Regions from separate parts of the Ralstonia sp. 110700041-2 genome, predicted to be linked through region 2. Evidence: predicted binding sites of a transcription regulator. Region 2 holds the regulator's gene; each other region holds the start of a gene.

Region 1 (5,368 bases), on a different contig from region 2:
CGGAGCCATCAACGATGCGCCGCTTCCGCAATACCAAAATCCTAGCCACCCTAGGCCCCGCCAGCAGCGACAAAGACACCATCCGCGCCCTCTTCGACGCCGGCGCAGACGTCTTCCGCCTGAACTTCAGCCACGGCTCGCACGAAGACCACCGCAAGCGCTACGACACCGTGCGCGCGGTGGAGGCCGAGACCGGCCGCCCGATCGGCATCCTCGCAGACATGCAAGGCCCGAAGTTGCGCATCGGCACGTTTGCCGACGGCCGCGTCGTGCTCAAGAACGGTGATCGCTTTGTGCTCGACCGCGATCCGGCGCCGGGTGATGTCACGCGTGTGCACCTGCCGCACCCCGAGTTGTATGCCGCGGCCGCGCCGGGGCAATCGCTGTTGCTCGATGACGGCAAGATCCGCCTGGCCGTGGAAGCCGCCGACCCGACGGCCATCGTCACGCGCGTGGTCGATGGCGGCCCGCTGTCCGACCGCAAGGGCGTGAATGTGCCGGATGCCGTGATTCCCATTCCCGCGCTTACCGAGAAAGATCTGCGCGATCTGGACTTCGCGCTGTCATTGGGTGTGGACTGGATTGCGCTGTCGTTCGTGCAGCGCGCCGAAGATGTGATCGCCGCACGCGAGATCATTGGCGACCGCGCCGGGCTGCTCTCCAAGATCGAGAAGCCCGCAGCGCTGCTGCATCTGGAAGACATCGTGCAGGCCTCCGACGCGCTGATGGTGGCGCGTGGTGATCTGGGCGTCGAGCTGCCGCCCGAGCGCGTGCCCGGCGTGCAGAAGTGCATCCTGCGCATGGCGCGCCAGCACGGCAAGCCGGTGGTCGTGGCCACGCAGATGCTGGAATCGATGATCGAAGCGCCAGTGCCGACACGTGCCGAAGCCTCCGACGTGGCCAGCGCCGTGTACGACGGCACCGATGCCGTGATGCTGTCGGCCGAGTCGGCCAGCGGCAAGCATCCGGTGGCGGCGGTCAGCATCATGAACCGCATCATTGCCGAGACCGAGCGCGACCCGCTGTACCGCAACCTGATCGACGCGCAGCATCAACCGCCGCTGCCCACGCGCCAGGATGCCATCTGCGCAGCCCTGCGCGACGTCACGCACATCCTGGGTGCAGTGGCTACCGTCACCTACACGTCCAGCGGCAAGACGAGCCTGCGCGCCGCACGCGAGCGGCCACTGGCGCCCATCGTCAGCATCACGCCGCGCCTGGATACAGCGCGCCGGCTGGCGATCGCGTGGGGCGTGCATAGCACGGTCAGCCCCGATGTGAGCAATGTCGACGAGATGGTGGACGCGGCGTGCCGCGCCGCCGCGCGTGAAGGCTTTGCCGTGTCGGGCGACCAGATCGCCATCACGGCGGGCATGCCGTTCGGTCAGGCCGGGTCAACCAACCTGCTGCGCCTGGCAGAAATATGGCCACAGACGTTGGTCAGCGCCCAGACGCAAACCACTGCACTGCAGCCCGAACCGGCAACGGTCTGACGTGGCTTCGGGCCAGCAGGAAGGTCAGACCACCTTGGAGTAGCGCGGGACAAAGGTGACGGGCTTGCCCTCGGCTTCCATCGCGCGCTCCGTGCCCGCCTCGCGCAGGTGCGCATCGAACACCATCGCGATGCGGCGCACGAGCAGCCGCCCTTGCGGTGTGATGACGATGCGCTCGTCCCCGACCTTCACCAGCCCGGCTTCTTCCAGCGGCGCCAGCGCCTGCAACTCGTCCGCAAAACTGCGCTTGAAGTCCAGCCCGTGGCGCGCGCCGAATGCGCGCATGTTCAATTCAAATCCGCACATCAGCTCGCCGATCAGCGCGCGGCGCACGTGATCGTCCGGCGTGAGCGACATGCCGCGCAGCACGGCCAGCTCGCCTGCGTCGATGCGAGCGTAGTACGCGTCGAGATCCTTTTCGTTCTGCGCATACACATCGCCCACGCGGCTGATGGCGGACACGCCAAACGCCAGCATGTCGCAATCGGCGTGCGTGGAATAGCCCTGGAAATTGCGCTGCAGCCGCCCTTCACGCTGTGCGACGGCGAGTGCATCGTCAGGCCGCGCAAAGTGATCCATGCCGATGTAGACATAGCCTTCGGCGACGAGCCGCTCGACCGTCATGGCGAGCAAGTCGAGCTTTTCGTCGGCGGTAGGCAGCGTGAGCATGTCGATGCGGCGCTGCGCCTTGAACAGGTGCGGCAGATGCGCATAGCTGTAGACGGACAGCCGATCGGGCGCCATCTCCAGCACGCGATCCAGCGTGGCGTTGAAGGTTTCCGTGCGCTGATATGGCAAGCCGTAGATCAGGTCGAAGCTGATCGACTCGAAGCCCAGCCGGCGCGCGGTGTCGACCACGCGACGTGTCTCTTCCACGCTTTGGATGCGGTGGACCGCGCGCTGGACGTCGGGGTCAAAGTCTTGGATGCCCAGGCTTGCGCGGTTGAAACCGATCTCGGCCAATACTTCGAGCGTGGCGTCGTCGGCATGGCGCGGGTCGAGTTCGACGGAGATCTCCCCATCGTTGGCCACGTCGAAATGCTCGCGCGTGGCGGCCATCACGGCACGCATTTCGTCGTGCGCAAGAAAAGTCGGCGTGCCGCCGCCCCAATGCAACTGCGTCACGCGGCGCAGTGGGCCGATCTGGTTGGCGACCATCGCCATCTCGCGGGCGAGCGTTTCAACGTACCGTGCGCTGCGGGAGTGATCCTTTGTGATGACCTTGTTGCAGCCGCAGTAGTAGCAAAGGTTCGCGCAGAACGGCAGGTGCATGTACAGCGACAGCGGCGCATGCAGCGCGGGCGCGATCGCGGCGCGGCGGTGCAAGGCGTCGAGGTAATCGGCGTTGCCGAATTTGTTGTGAAAGCGGTCGGCCGTTGGGTACGAGGTGTAGCGCGGGCCGTGCGTATCAAAGCGCTGCGCGAGCGCGCGCACCTGCGGCGCCGACCAGCGGAAGGCGGTGTCATTTGCGGCGGACGGATTGTCGGCCGGCTTGGCGAACGGAAACATGGGGGCGATCGTTGTGGGGGCGATGCCTCATCCTAAAACTGCGATGTGGGCGCCGCGTTGATGTGTGTCAACGTCCGTCAACGCCTGTTCAAACGCGCCTCACCCTCCGTTGGGAGGGCCCCAACTTCACCGATCTGTCATGTTCTGCCCCCTAACATCGGCGATCGGCGCCAAGGGCTCGTCGCCCGTCGTACGCAGGCCGTCAAAACAACACAACAGCACAGGCCGTCGACTCGTCTTTTGGGGGAAGCACCATGTGGCAGAGACTGGCACGCCGCGGCGCGTGCGCACTGGCCTGGGCGGCCGTCACGCTGACGGCGCATGCGCAAGGCACGTCGTTCGTCGTGGGGCAACTGATCGAGCGCGGCGCAGACCAGGCCGACTATGCGCGCGACTTCATGGCGGGCGCCAAGGTGGCTTTCGATGCAGCCAACCAGAGCGGCGGCATCAAGGGCCGGCGCATCAGCCTCGTCCGGCGCGAGGCGGCGCTCAACGAAGCCATCCCGCAGGCCGTTGACATGATCGAACGCGACCATGTCGAGTTGCTCTTTGGCGTAAGCGAACGCTTGCTGCCGGTGCTGGCAGCGTCTCCCGAGATCGCACGGCGCAATGTGCCGTTGCTCGCCCCGCTCTCAGGTGCGACGTCGACCGCCGACAACGTTTTGTTCATCCGCCCCGATTACGACCACGAAATCGTCGCCGCGCACAACCGGCTGCGGCAGTTCGGCATGCGGCGGATTGCACTCGTCACGGCAGCGGGCTTCGATCCGCAACTCGGGGTGCGTCTGCGTGGCTCGATCGCCAAGGGAAATGCTGCCGAAACGCTGGACCTTTACACACTTACCGGAGACCCGGCCGAGCTTGCGGCCCGCATCGCGCCGACAAAGCCAACAGCGGTGATCATCGCCGGCGACACGCTCACCTACGCCACCGTCGGACGTGCGCTGGCGCAGCAGGGCTGGTATGGCTTTCTGGTCGGGCTGTCGTCCGTCAACCCTCAAGTGGCGCGCGAAATCCTGGGCTCCGGCTACAGCGGCGGCATGCTGCTCGCCCAGACGGTGCCAAACCCGGCCAGCGGCGTCACCAAAGTCGCGCGCGAGCATATGGCGCGGATGAAGCAGTTTCTGGATGAACCGCCTTCCGCTGCGACGCTATCGGGGTATATCGCCGCGGTGTATTTGATTCAGGCGATGAATGCCGCGGGCGGCAAGATGACCGGCGTGGAACTGCGGCGCGCGTTGCAGACGCGCGTTGATGTGGGCGGGTTCACGCTGGATTTCACGCGTGGAAATCGGGGAAGCGAGTTTGTTGATCTGAATTACATTCAGGGAGCGGGGAATTGATTCTGGCTTGGTGGTCCGCCCTCCTTTCGTTCCCTGCCGGGACCGACTTACTTTTCTTTGTCTTGCCAAAGAAAGTAAGCAAAGAAAGGCGCGCCCGAGATGGCGACTTCCCCTTGAATTTGTGTGACCGTGCGGGGAAGGAGGCAAACTCGCTGCGCTCAGACAAGCCTCCTTCCTTTTCCAGCCCGCTCACAAAAATTCAAGGCGCCATCAAGGGCTCAACGTCAAAAGAGAAAGGCCAACCCGTCGTGAGGTTGGCCTTTTCGTTTGGGCTTGCGCCCCGAGGGTGTGGCTTTTGTCCTTTGACTTTCCTGCCCTAGATGGCGCCTTCAATTTTCGTAAGCGGGCGGAAAAAAGGCGGGGAACTGTCTGAGCGCAGCGAGTTTTCCCCGCCTCCGCCCGGTTACGGAAATTGAAGGAATCTTTCGCCATCTCGGGCGCGCCTTTCTTTGCTTACTTTCTTTGGCAAGACAAAGAAAGTGAGTCAGCCCCGGCAGGGGATGAAACAAGGGATGCACCAAAACCAAAAACCAAAACCCCCTCACGAAGCCACAGGTTTCTTAGCCGCCAACAACCCCTTCAACGCCCCCAACCGATCCTTCGGCGACATCGCCGGCATGGTGTCCTCCGGCGTCGGGCCGGCATCTTCCCCAAGCTTCATCTCGGCGATATAGCGCGACGGCTCACACACCACCGTCTCTCTCGCGCGCTTGCGCTTCTTGCACCAGCTGATATGCAGGCTGCGCTGTGCCCGCGTGATACCCACATACATCAGCCGCCGTTCTTCTTCGATCTTCTCGTCGGTCAACTCATCGTCTTCGCGGCAGTGCGGCAGGATGCCCTCTTCCACGCCGACCAGGAACACGTGCGGATACTCCAGCCCCTTGCTCGCATGCAGCGTGGACAGGCGCACCGCATCCGGGTCCTCTTCCCGGCCTTCGAGCATGCTGATCAGCGCGATGGTCTGCGTGAGTTCCAGCAGGTTCTTGCCGGCGTCCATCAGGCCATCGGCATTGTCGAAAC
Region 2 (5,368 bases):
TGCGCGATCCGCGGGAGGTGGTGCCCGAGTCGAACATGCCGTCGTATGCGTGGCTCTCGAAGACGCCGCTGGACAACAGCGACATCGAAAAGAAGATGCACGTCCTGCGTCAGCTGGGTGTGCCGTATACGGATGCCCAGATCGCCGGTGCGCGCGAGCAACTCGCAGGCAAAACGGAAGAAGACGCCGTGGTCGCTTATCTGCAAGGCCTTGGCGTTGAGTTGCGTAACGTCCGGGACGTGGCTGTCGCTCCGGCTGCTGCGCCTGCCACTGTTGCTGCCAAGGAGTAAGCCATGGCCATGCTGAGTGCAATTGCGACTGCCGTCTTTCTCGTGCTGTTCGTCTGCATTACCTGGTGGGCATTCTCCGCGCATCGCCGCGCTGCAAATACGGAATCGGCCATGCTGCCGTTCCTGCTGCCCGATGAGGCCGAGGTCGCCGGTGCGCGCGCAGACGCGTCGCGCCCGCATCAATAAGGACACAGAATCATGAGCGACTTCATTTCGGAGTTCTGGGGGTATTACATCGCTGCGATCGCCCTTGTCGGCATCGTGTGGTGTGTCTGGTTGCTGTTTTCGCAGCGGCGCATTCAGATTGCGCCCGGTCATAGCGCGGGCGAGGACACCGGCCATGTGTGGGACGGCGACCTGCGCGAACTGAACAACCCGCTGCCACGCTGGTGGATGTGGATGTTCCTGCTGTCGTGCATCTTTGCGTTGGGGTACCTGATCCTCTACCCCGGGTTGGGTTCATACGGTGGCGTGCTCGGTTTCTCGACACGCGGCGAATTGGCCTCTCAGCGTGCTGCGGCCGATGCACAGGTTCGCCCGGTCTATGAACGCTATGCCGGCATGGATATCAAGCAAATCGCCGCAGATCCTCAGGCCCATGAGATCGGCCAGCGCCTGTTCCTGAACAACTGCGCGCAGTGCCACGGCTCTGACGCGGGCGGCTCAAAGGGCTTCCCGAACCTGACCGACAACGACTGGCTGTACGGCGGCGAGCCTGAGACGATCCTGACCACGATCACCAAGGGGCGTCACGGAGTCATGCCATCGCTGGCAGCGGTGGTGGACGGCAATCAGGCTGTCAACGTGGCCAACTACGTGCGCTCGCTGTCGGGCCTGGCTTACGACCCGATCAAGGCAGCGCGCGGTGAACCGACGTTCAAGTCGGTTTGCGCGGCCTGCCACATGGCAACCGGCAAGGGCAATCAGGCGCTCGGCGCCCCCAACCTGACCGACCGCGTCTGGCTGTACGGCAGTTCGGAAGCGACCATCGTCGAGACCATCCTCAAAGGCCGTGACAACACGATGCCGGCACACGAGAACCTGCTCTCGCCGGAGAAAATCCGCATGCTGGCGGCCTATGTCTGGGGTCTGTCGAACAGCAACACGAGTCACGCGCAATGAGCGACAAAGAACCAGCCTGGCGCCCGATGACGCCCGCCACTGCGGCGGCGGGCGCCGAGGACGCACCGACCGAGCAGATGCTCTATGAGGTCCGGCGCAAGATCTATCCGCGCGCCGTAACAGGCGCCTTTGCGCGTTGGCGCGTCTGGCTGGTGTTGGCCACGCAAGCCATCTTTTATGGCTTGCCGTGGTTTCAGTGGAATGGTCGCCAAGCAGTGCTGTTCGACCTGGGCGCTCGCAAGTTCTACCTCTTTGGCCTCGTGTTGTGGCCGCAGGATGTCATCTATCTGGCAGTGCTGCTGGTGCTATCGGCGCTGGCGCTGTTCCTGTTCACGGCGGTGGCGGGCCGGCTCTTTTGCGGCTACGCCTGCCCGCAGACGGTCTACACCGAAATCTTCATGTGGATCGAGCGCCATGTCGAAGGCGACCGCTTTGCCCGCATCCGGCTCGACGGTGAGCGTTGGAGCCTGCGCAAGCTGCGTCTCAAGGTCACCAAGCATTCGGCCTGGGTGCTGATCGCGTTGTGGACGGGCTTCACCTTCGTGGGCTTCTTCACGCCGATCCGCGATCTGGGCATGGAGACCTGGACGCTGTCGCTCGGCCCTTGGCAGACTTTCTGGATGCTCTTCTACGCATTCGCGACATGGGGCAACGCCGGTTTCATGCGCGAGCAGGTGTGCCGCTACATGTGTCCCTACGCTCGTTTCCAGAGCGTGATGGTCGATCCCGATACCTACGTCGTGACTTATGACACCCTGCGCGGCGAGCCGCGCGGCAGTCGTTCGCGCAACGCCGATTTCGAAGCGCAAGGTCTGGGTTCCTGCGTCGACTGCAGCATCTGTGTACAGGTGTGCCCGACCGGCATCGACATCCGCCAAGGGCTGCAATACGAATGCATTGGTTGCGGCGCCTGCATTGATGCCTGCGATCAGGTCATGGACAAGATGCGCTACCCGCGCGGTCTGATCCGCTATACGTCCGAACGCGCAATGCGCGATCGGCTCAGCCCGAAGGACGCCCGGCGACATCTGCTGCGTCCGCGCGTGCTGATCTATACCGGGATCATGCTTGTGCTCATCACCGGCTTCATCGTGGCATTGGCCATGCGTCAGCCGCTCAAGGTTGACGTGATTCGTGATCGTGGTGCACTGGCGCGTGAAGTGGACGGGGGCAAGATCGAGAACGTTTACCGCCTGCAGTTGATGAACGCGTCCGAGCTCCCCATGCGCGTGACCATCACAGCAGAGGGCATGCCGGAACTGGATGTGCAGGGCGGTCGTGGCGAGTCGACCACACTGGAGCTGCCACCGGCGGCCAACCGACTGCTGCCAGTGCGCGTACGCCGGCCGGCCGATGATGCCGCCCCCGGCTCGCACAAAATCCGTTTCGTCATCCACGCAGACAGCGGTAGCGCCAGCCTCGTACTGCGCGAACCGTCGAGCTTCATCGTGCCGCGCTGATGCGGCATCCCCAACAGGAGGCAACGATGCACGCAACGCAATCTTCCGCGCAGGCCCGTCCCTGGTGGCGCGAGCCCTGGCCGTGGCTCCTGATGGCTGGGCCGTTTGTCGCCATGATCGGCTGCGGCGTCACCATCTGGCTGGCGATGTCGCATCCCGACGCCGTTATTCACGACAACGTCGTGCGCCACGGTTTGGTCGTTGAAAAGACGACCGTCGCGCCGGCACATGGTATTCACGCGGAGGCCCGATGAAGCGTCGACTGCTGATGTGGATTCTGTGGCCGGCATTTCTGTCGGCCGCGTTGGCTGAACTGGTGGTCTTTGCAGTGGTGGACCCCGCCGACCTGCGTTTCTTCGGCGAACAGATCACCGTGTCGGCCCAGGCGGTCTACACGGTATCGTTCTTTGTGTTCTGGTTGCTGTGCGGATTGTCGAGCGCGCTGACGCTCTACGTGTCCCCGGGCATCGGCAAACTGGAAGCGCATGAACACCCGCTCGTGTGAGCGGGCGCCATGGAAGGAGCCTCAAGCGGCTTGACCGCTCATGACCTGGCGCAGGCCGGCCAGGTCGATCAGTTTGACGTGGCGTTGGCGGATCTGGATGAGACCCGCTTCGGCAAAGCGCGAGAACAGGCGGCTGACGGTTTCGAGCTTGAGGCCCAGATAGCTGCCCAGCTCTTCGCGGCTCATGCGCAGCACAAATTCGGTTGACGAATAACCCCGCTGGGCTGAACGCTTCGAGAGGTTGAGCAGGAACGCTGCCAGACGCTCCTCCGCACGCATGGAACCGAGCGTGAGCAGCATCAGATGATCCTGCGAGATCTCCTTGCTCATGATGCGCAGGAACTGATGCTGCAGCGAAGGCAGCCGACGCGAAAGGTGTTGCAACTCGTCGTAGCGCACCACGCAGACTTCGGTATCTTCGAGCGCGGTGGCATCCGACACATGGCGCATATCGCCAATGCCATCGAGCCCGACGATTTCGCCTGGCAGGTGAAACCCCGTGATCTGGTGCCGGCCGTCTTCGAGCGTCAGATGGGTTTTGAGCGTACCGAAACGAATGCCGTAAACCGCTTCCAGCGGCTCCCCCAGCGAATAGAGCGATTGCCCCTTCTTAATGCGGATGCGCTCGCCGACCAAATCGTCCATCTTGCGCACGTCGTCCGAGTTCATTCCCACCGGCAGGCAGATTTGCCCGAGTACACAGGTGGAGCAACGCGAGGCTTGGTCGGTAAGTGCGATTCGAGTGAGCACGGGCGGGGGCGAGTTTCGGGAGAGTGAAATGAGTAATTCTTGTGATGCAGCTCAGCTTATTATAACGGCGACCTTCTTGTCCTCGGACATTTCCGATGCGGCAAAACGCGTCAATTACGCTTAGTTCGCAACAGTAAAACAAAAACCTTGGTCCATATCAAAAGAGCGTCAGAAAGATGAGTGCTGCAGCGCTTCTGAGCGTTTTCCTCATCGCATTGCTCGGCGGTGTGCATTGTCTGGCGATGTGCAGCGGGATCGCACTTGCAGCCGAACGTGGAACTGTGGCGGTACGGGTCGTGTCGCGTCGCCGACTATGGTTCGAGCAGGTCGTCATGCATGCCGGCCGGCTGACCACCTACGCGCTGCTTGGCGCAATCATGGGTGCGATGGGCGCGACCTTCTGGCGCCAGCAATGGCTGCCGGTTCAACGCGGCTTGTTTGCCTTCGCCAGTGTATTGCTACTCACCTATGGGATTTTGCTGCTCGTGCGCTCCGCCGGAGATGCGTGGCGCAGTGTGTGGCTTGAGCGCTTGCTCGGCCGCGTCGCTGGCCGCCTGTCTCGGGGGGCTGCGACACTGGGCGGCACGCTGCAACGTCAGCCGCCGTTGCTACGCCGCTATATCACGGGTATGGCCTGGGGACTGGTGCCGTGCGGCATGGTCTACGGCGCATTGGCTGTGGCGTTGCTGGCAGGCAACGCTGCCTCCGGGGCTGTGGTCATGCTCGCCTTTGGTGCAGGTACACTGCCCAACCTGTTGATGATGTCTGGCTTCGCTGGGTGGCTGCGCGGCTTGTCGCGCCGCCGGTGGGTGCGTGGCGCGGCCGGCATCGCCATTGCGGGGTTCGGGATATGGGGGCTGGTGCACACGATCTGGCTGCCAGAGATGCTCAACGCACACGGATTCTGTCTGGTGCTGTAGTCGTTTAAAGCACGCGTAAATCGCCATCCGGCCTTGGATGGGAGGCTAGATCATCTTCCCGGTTGCGGCGCCGCTGGAAATTGCCCTACAATCGACAGCAATTCGATTCGCCACCCGCGTAAATCAACAATCCCAAGCGCGGCGCCAAGCGATGCCTTCCAGCGGTAGTGTCACCCTGGACAGTCGATTCGGGCGGACTGCCGTTCTTCTTGGTAGTCGTCCGGTGCAGTATCCGTCCACATGGCGGCGGAAGAAATTGCCCTTGTGGTGCCTGACCGGCACCGGATCAACTTGCTCCTCCGGCCCTTACTTTGCGGGCAT
Region 3 (5,368 bases), on a different contig from region 2:
CGTTCGTGTTTGCGGTGGCGGCACATCATCCGCTGGCGCAAATGGAGGAGCCGTTGCCTGCGGCCGCCATCACGCGGCATCGTATCGTTGCGGTGGGGGATACATCGCGCAATCTGCCTGCACGCACCATTGGTGTGATGGCTGGACAGGACACGCTGGTGGTGCCATCCATGACCGACAAGGTGCAGGCACAGATTCGTGGCCTGGGCTGCGGCTGGTTGCCGGTGCCGTTGGCACAACCGTATCTGGATTCTGGCGTGCTGATCGCCAAGGAAACCACCGAAGACAAGCGCGCCGCCACCTTTCAGGTTGCCTGGCGCAACAACATGCGCGGCAAGGCGCTGCAATGGTGGGTCGACAAGCTGGAAGACCCGCGCCTGGGGCAGGCCCTGATGATGCAATAGGCGCCTCGCGCGGACAAATCGCGCACAATAGCGTCATCGACCTCTGCGCCTGGAGCGTTGCGTTGTCCCAAGCCAATCTCGATTTTCCGGAATCCACCACGTCGTCGCGCGGCCAATACCGTGGCCGCTTTGCGCCCTCTCCCACGGGGCCGCTGCATATCGGCTCGCTGGTCACCGCGCTGGCCAGCTGGCTGGATGCACGCGTCCACGGCGGCGCGTGGCTGGTGCGCATTGAAGACATCGATTTCCAGCGCAACGTGCCCGGCGCCGACCGCGATATCCTCGCCACACTGGATGCACTCGGGCTCATTCCCGACGAGGCTCCGCAGTGGCAGAGCACGCACCTGTCACGCTTTGAACAGGCGCTGGAGCAGTTGCAGGCCAACGGCAACCTCTACCCGTGTGGCTGCACGCGCCGCGAGATTGCGGATTCCGTCACCAGCATCGACGCCAACGGGCACCTGCGTCACCAAACCCTCATCTATCCCGGCACGTGCCGCAACGGACTGCACGGCCGTCCGCCGCGCGCATGGCGCGTGCGTGTGCCGGATGCCGATGCCGCGACCATCTGCTTCAACGACCGTTGGCAAGGCATGCAATGCCAGAACCTGGCTGAAGCCGTAGGGGACTTCGTGCTCAAGCGCGCGGACGGCATGTGGGCGTACCAGATTGCGGTGGTGGTGGACGATGCCACGCAAGGCATCACGGACGTCGTGCGCGGCGCCGACCTGCTCGACTCGACGCCGCGCCAGATCTATCTGCAGCAGCTGCTCGGGCTGCCCGCGTTGCGCTATCTGCACGTGCCGGTGGTCGTGAACCCCGACGGCGAAAAACTCAGCAAGCAGACGGGCGCGCGCGCCATCAACCGTAGTCAACCGCTGGCCGCGTTGACGGAAGCGGCCCAACACCTCGGGCTCGACATTCGCGCGGGCGATGTGGAGGGGTTCTACCGGGACGCCGTCCCGGCATGGGCCAATCGCCTGGCACAACCTGCCCGGTGCGATTGACCCCGGCGGCTGGAGCGCCGCCGTTTTCAGTCGACTGACTTAACGCTTGCGCGGCACGCCACCGAGCAGCGCCGCGATCGGGCGCTTGGCGGTGCGCGGGTGACCGGCTGCTTGCGCTGGCTTGGCAGCCTCCGCCGATTCCGCTGGCACGGACGATTCGTACGGGCGATTGAAGAACGGGTCGTCGGAAGGGCGGAACGCCGGGCGCACGATCGTGTGATCGAGCACGCGGGTACCGTTGCGGTCTTCCCGCTCGCGGGAGCGGCGGACTTCGCTGCGGGCACGCTTTTCGTCGCGCTCGCGGCGCTCACGGTCACGCGCCTGTTCGCCGGTCGGATCGAAATCAGCCAGCTGCTCGCGCGGCAGGTTGCGCTTGATCAGCTTTTCGATGTCGGCCAGCAGGCGTTCATCGCCCGGGGCGAACAGCGACAGTGCATCACCGGAAGCACCGGCACGGCCCGTGCGGCCAATCCGGTGCACGTAGTCTTCTGCGTTGAACGGCAGGTCGAAGTTGATCACGCACGGCATCTGCGAGATATCGAGACCGCGCGCGGCAACGTCGGTGGCGACTAGTACATCAACGGTACCCTGCTTGAACGCCTCGAGCGTTTGCATGCGCTCGGTCTGCGTCTTGTCGCCGTGGATGGCGTTGGCGTTGATGCCTTCGCGCTCCAGCGCGCGCGCCAGGCGCGAGCAGCCGATCTTGCTGTTGGAGAACACGATGCACTGGCGCGGCAGGCCTTGCTCCGCGCGCTGGCGCAGCAGGTGCACGAGCGCGGCCTGCTTGTGGTTGTCCGGCACGGTGTAGATGACCTGACGGACGTTCTCTGCCGTGGCGTTGCTGCGTGCCACTTCAATAGTTTGCGGATGACGCAGGTAGCTCGCGGCCAGCCTCTTGATCTCGGGAGAGAACGTGGCCGAGAACAGCAGCGTCTGGCGGTGTGCCGGCAGCAGGTTGATGATGCGCTGCAGGTCGGGCAGAAAGCCCATGTCGAGCATGCGATCGGCTTCGTCCAGCACCAGCATGCGCACCTGCGACAGGTTCACGCTGCGCTGCTGCACGTGGTCGAGCAGGCGGCCCGGCGTGGCAACCAGGATTTCGACGCCGCGGCGCAATTGCTCGGTCTGCGGGTTCATGTCGACGCCCCCGAACACGACAGCGCTGCGCAACGCCGTGTACTTCGCGTACTTGGCAACGTTGTCGTACACCTGGTCGGCCAGTTCGCGTGTGGGCGTGAGGATCAGCGCCCGCACCGGGTGGCGCGCCGGCGACGCGCTCGTGTTGGCGTCGGGCAGCAGGTTATGGATGATCGGCAGCGAGAAACCGGCAGTCTTGCCGGTGCCGGTTTGCGCGGCGCCCATGACGTCGTGGCCGGCGGTCACCACCGGAATGGCTGCGGCCTGGATGGGCGTGGGCTTGGTGTAACCGCTTTCGGTCAGCGCGCGGAGGACGTCCGGATGCAGGCCGAAGCTGTCGAATGTCACCGATTCATTGGCCGGCGCTTCTGACGCTTCAGACATCGTTGCAGTATTCATAGGGGAGATGCGGCATGCCGGTTGGCATGGCGGCGCGCCAGACCCAAGCGGAGAATCCCGCGTGCGGCTCGCGCAAAGCGTTAAAGATCAAAAGTTTATCACGTGAGACCCCACCCGGGACGGATGATGGGCCCACCCAGGCCAATGCCGGCGCCACAGCTGCCTTGACACGGATCAAGTATGGCCGGCACGCGCTGCGCCACCATCCGGGCATTGCCACCTGCGCCCTGCCCTCTCCCATGGTCACCACGCTTTATGAATCGCCCGGACATGCCTGCCTGATGTTTTCCGACCTGGTCGACGATCACGACGACCTGCCAGTGCAGACCAACCAGTTCCTCATCGTCGATCACGGACACGGCGCGCTGATCGATCCGGGCGGCCAGATGACCTACAACGCGCTATTTCTGGCCATGAACCGGTACTTTCCGCCCAAGCAGCTCGACTACGTGCTGGCTTCGCATGCGGACCCGGACATCGTCGCGTCGGCGGGAAGGTGGCTCACGAGTTCCAGCTGCGACATCCTGATCTCGCGCGTGTGGGAGCGCTTTCTGCCGCATTTCTGCGCCGTCGGCAAGACCGAGGGGCGCATCGTGCCGATCCCGGATACGGGCATGGCGATTCCGCTGGGGCAATCGCACTTGCTGGCGGTACCGGCGCATTTCCTGCATTCGGAAGGCAATTTCCAGTTCTACGATCCGGTGTCGCGCATCCTGTTCTCGGGCGATCTGGGAGCATCGATGGTGCACGCCAACGTGGCCGCCAAACCCGTGGACGATTTTGATGCGCACCTGCCGCTCATGGCACCTTTCCACCGTCGCTACATGAGCGGCAACCGCGTATGCCGGCTGTGGGCGCAGATGGTGCGCGGATTGCAGATCGAATGGATCGTGCCGCAGCACGGCCAGCCCTTCCGCGGGTCGGCCATGGTCAACCGGTTCATCGATTGGGTGGAAACGCTCGACTGCGGCATCGACCTGATGACGCCAGAGCTCTTCCGTCTGCCCGCCTTGCCGAACGCACCGGCGGGCGCGACGCTCAGGGCGCGGGCTTAGCTGCCGGGCTCGGGGCGGCGGGCAGGATGATCTTCATCATGGCGCCCGACAGTTCGACGGCCAGCACCTGCGCATCGATGCGCGACGGGTCGTGCCAGGTGTACATGAAGCCCATGACGCCGCCCATCGAGTGCGCCGCGACACGCGCATCGCCAAAGTCGAACACGCCGGCGCGCTTGCCCTCGTCGAGCAGCGCATAGAGATCGCGGTAGTAACCGCGCGACATGCCGTGCAGCCATTCCACAGTTTCGGGGCGCAGGTATTGGCGGTCACGATACGTCAGCGCAGCGGCGTAGTGACAGTCGATGCAACGGCGCGCCATTTCCAGCAGACACGCCTGCAAGCGCTCTCGCACAGGCAGCGCCGGGTTGGCGGTTTCGCGGATGGCCGACAGGCAGATCTGCGCGGCCTCGCGGCACAGGATGTCGAAAATCTCGTACTTGTCGGTGAAGTAGTAGTACACCGCCGGCTTGGTCACCCCAAGCGCGTTGCACAGGTCGCTCATCGTCATGCCGGCATAGCCCTTCGTGAAGAAGAGCTGCGCAGCCGTGTCGAGAATCTGCCGGCGGCGGGCCTCCTGCCGCTCGGCGATGTGGGGGCGCGTGGCCGGCGGTGTGATGCTGGGGGCGTCGGCGGCCCCGATGTCAGCAGACGGATGCGCGTCAGGAACGGCAGATTTGCGGGCGGTGGACATGGCGCATATTTTCGCATGTCGCCTGCAGATGCGCCGGGGCATGCGCGCATCTTGGCGACATCTTCGCTTCCCGATGCTTGACGCATCAAAGAACGCTTTCTATATTCTTACCCGTTGGTATAAAAAATTACTTTTCAGTATAGATAGTGCGGCGCCACGTTGCGAACGCACTGCACAACCCAACGGAGACAAGCTTTGGCGATGGACGAGTCCGAGTATCTCGGCCGCGTTCGCGCGCTCTGGGCGCGCGCATGGCCGGTCGATACCCCACGTGAGCCGCATTACCCGATCGGGCGCGTTGCCCTTACCGACTATCTGCGGCATTGGGCGCGCACCACGCCAGACAAGCCAGCGATCCATTTCTACGGGCACGACACGACGTTCGCCCAGCTTGACGATCTCTCCGACCGCGTCGCCGCCCTGCTCGCGCAACACGGCATTGGCGCGGGCGACCGCGTGGCCGTGTTCCTGTCGAACTGTCCGCAGTTCAATGCGGTGTTCTTCGGCATCCTCAAGCTGGGCGCCGTGTATGTGCCGATCAGCCCGCTGTCGCAGCGCGCGGAGTTGATGCATGCGCTGGGCGACGCGACACCGCGCGCCATCGTCACGCTGGACCGCCTCATGCCGCTCGTGCGTGACGTGCGCGCCGAAACATCGATCGAGCACGCCTTC

What was found. Region 2 encodes FNR, which switches genes on or off when oxygen is low (the NO sensors DNR and NnrR bind a similar motif). Its sites were predicted from a motif close to TTGATNNNNATCAA; they were not measured.
Region 1: hemN (oxygen-independent coproporphyrinogen III oxidase) is a predicted target of FNR. The motif match lies at 3,060-3,073, and genes of this name have one in related genera.
Region 3: ACUXH0_RS03435 (oxygen-binding di-iron domain-containing protein) is a predicted target of FNR. The motif match lies at 3,112-3,125, and genes of this name have one in related genera.

Annotation. Positions count from the first base shown of each region.
Region 1 covers NZ_JBSFAI010000004.1:175,504-180,871, reverse strand. Annotated here, with positions in the region: gene pyk (pyruvate kinase) at 15-1,493, shown strand; gene hemN (oxygen-independent coproporphyrinogen III oxidase) at 1,518-3,002, opposite strand; gene ACUXH0_RS07580 (ABC transporter substrate-binding protein) at 3,257-4,345, shown strand; gene ACUXH0_RS07575 (UvrD-helicase domain-containing protein) at 4,887-5,368, opposite strand, start outside.
Region 2 covers NZ_JBSFAI010000021.1:101,566-106,933, forward strand. Annotated here, with positions in the region: gene ccoO (cytochrome-c oxidase, cbb3-type subunit II) at 1-290, shown strand, start outside; gene ACUXH0_RS25180 (cbb3-type cytochrome oxidase subunit 3) at 294-476, shown strand; gene ccoP (cytochrome-c oxidase, cbb3-type subunit III) at 489-1,412, shown strand; gene ccoG (cytochrome c oxidase accessory protein CcoG) at 1,409-2,872, shown strand; gene ACUXH0_RS25195 (FixH family protein) at 2,899-3,126, shown strand; gene ACUXH0_RS25200 (hypothetical protein) at 3,123-3,377, shown strand; gene fnr (fumarate/nitrate reduction transcriptional regulator Fnr) at 3,399-4,127, opposite strand; gene ACUXH0_RS25210 (sulfite exporter TauE/SafE family protein) at 4,304-5,047, shown strand.
Region 3 covers NZ_JBSFAI010000002.1:183,419-188,786, forward strand. Annotated here, with positions in the region: gene ACUXH0_RS03420 (LysR family transcriptional regulator) at 1-404, shown strand, start outside; gene gluQRS (tRNA glutamyl-Q(34) synthetase GluQRS) at 467-1,411, shown strand; gene ACUXH0_RS03430 (DEAD/DEAH box helicase) at 1,451-2,932, opposite strand; gene ACUXH0_RS03435 (oxygen-binding di-iron domain-containing protein) at 3,187-4,002, shown strand; gene ACUXH0_RS03440 (TetR/AcrR family transcriptional regulator) at 3,986-4,696, opposite strand; gene ACUXH0_RS03445 (AMP-binding protein) at 4,898-5,368, shown strand, end outside.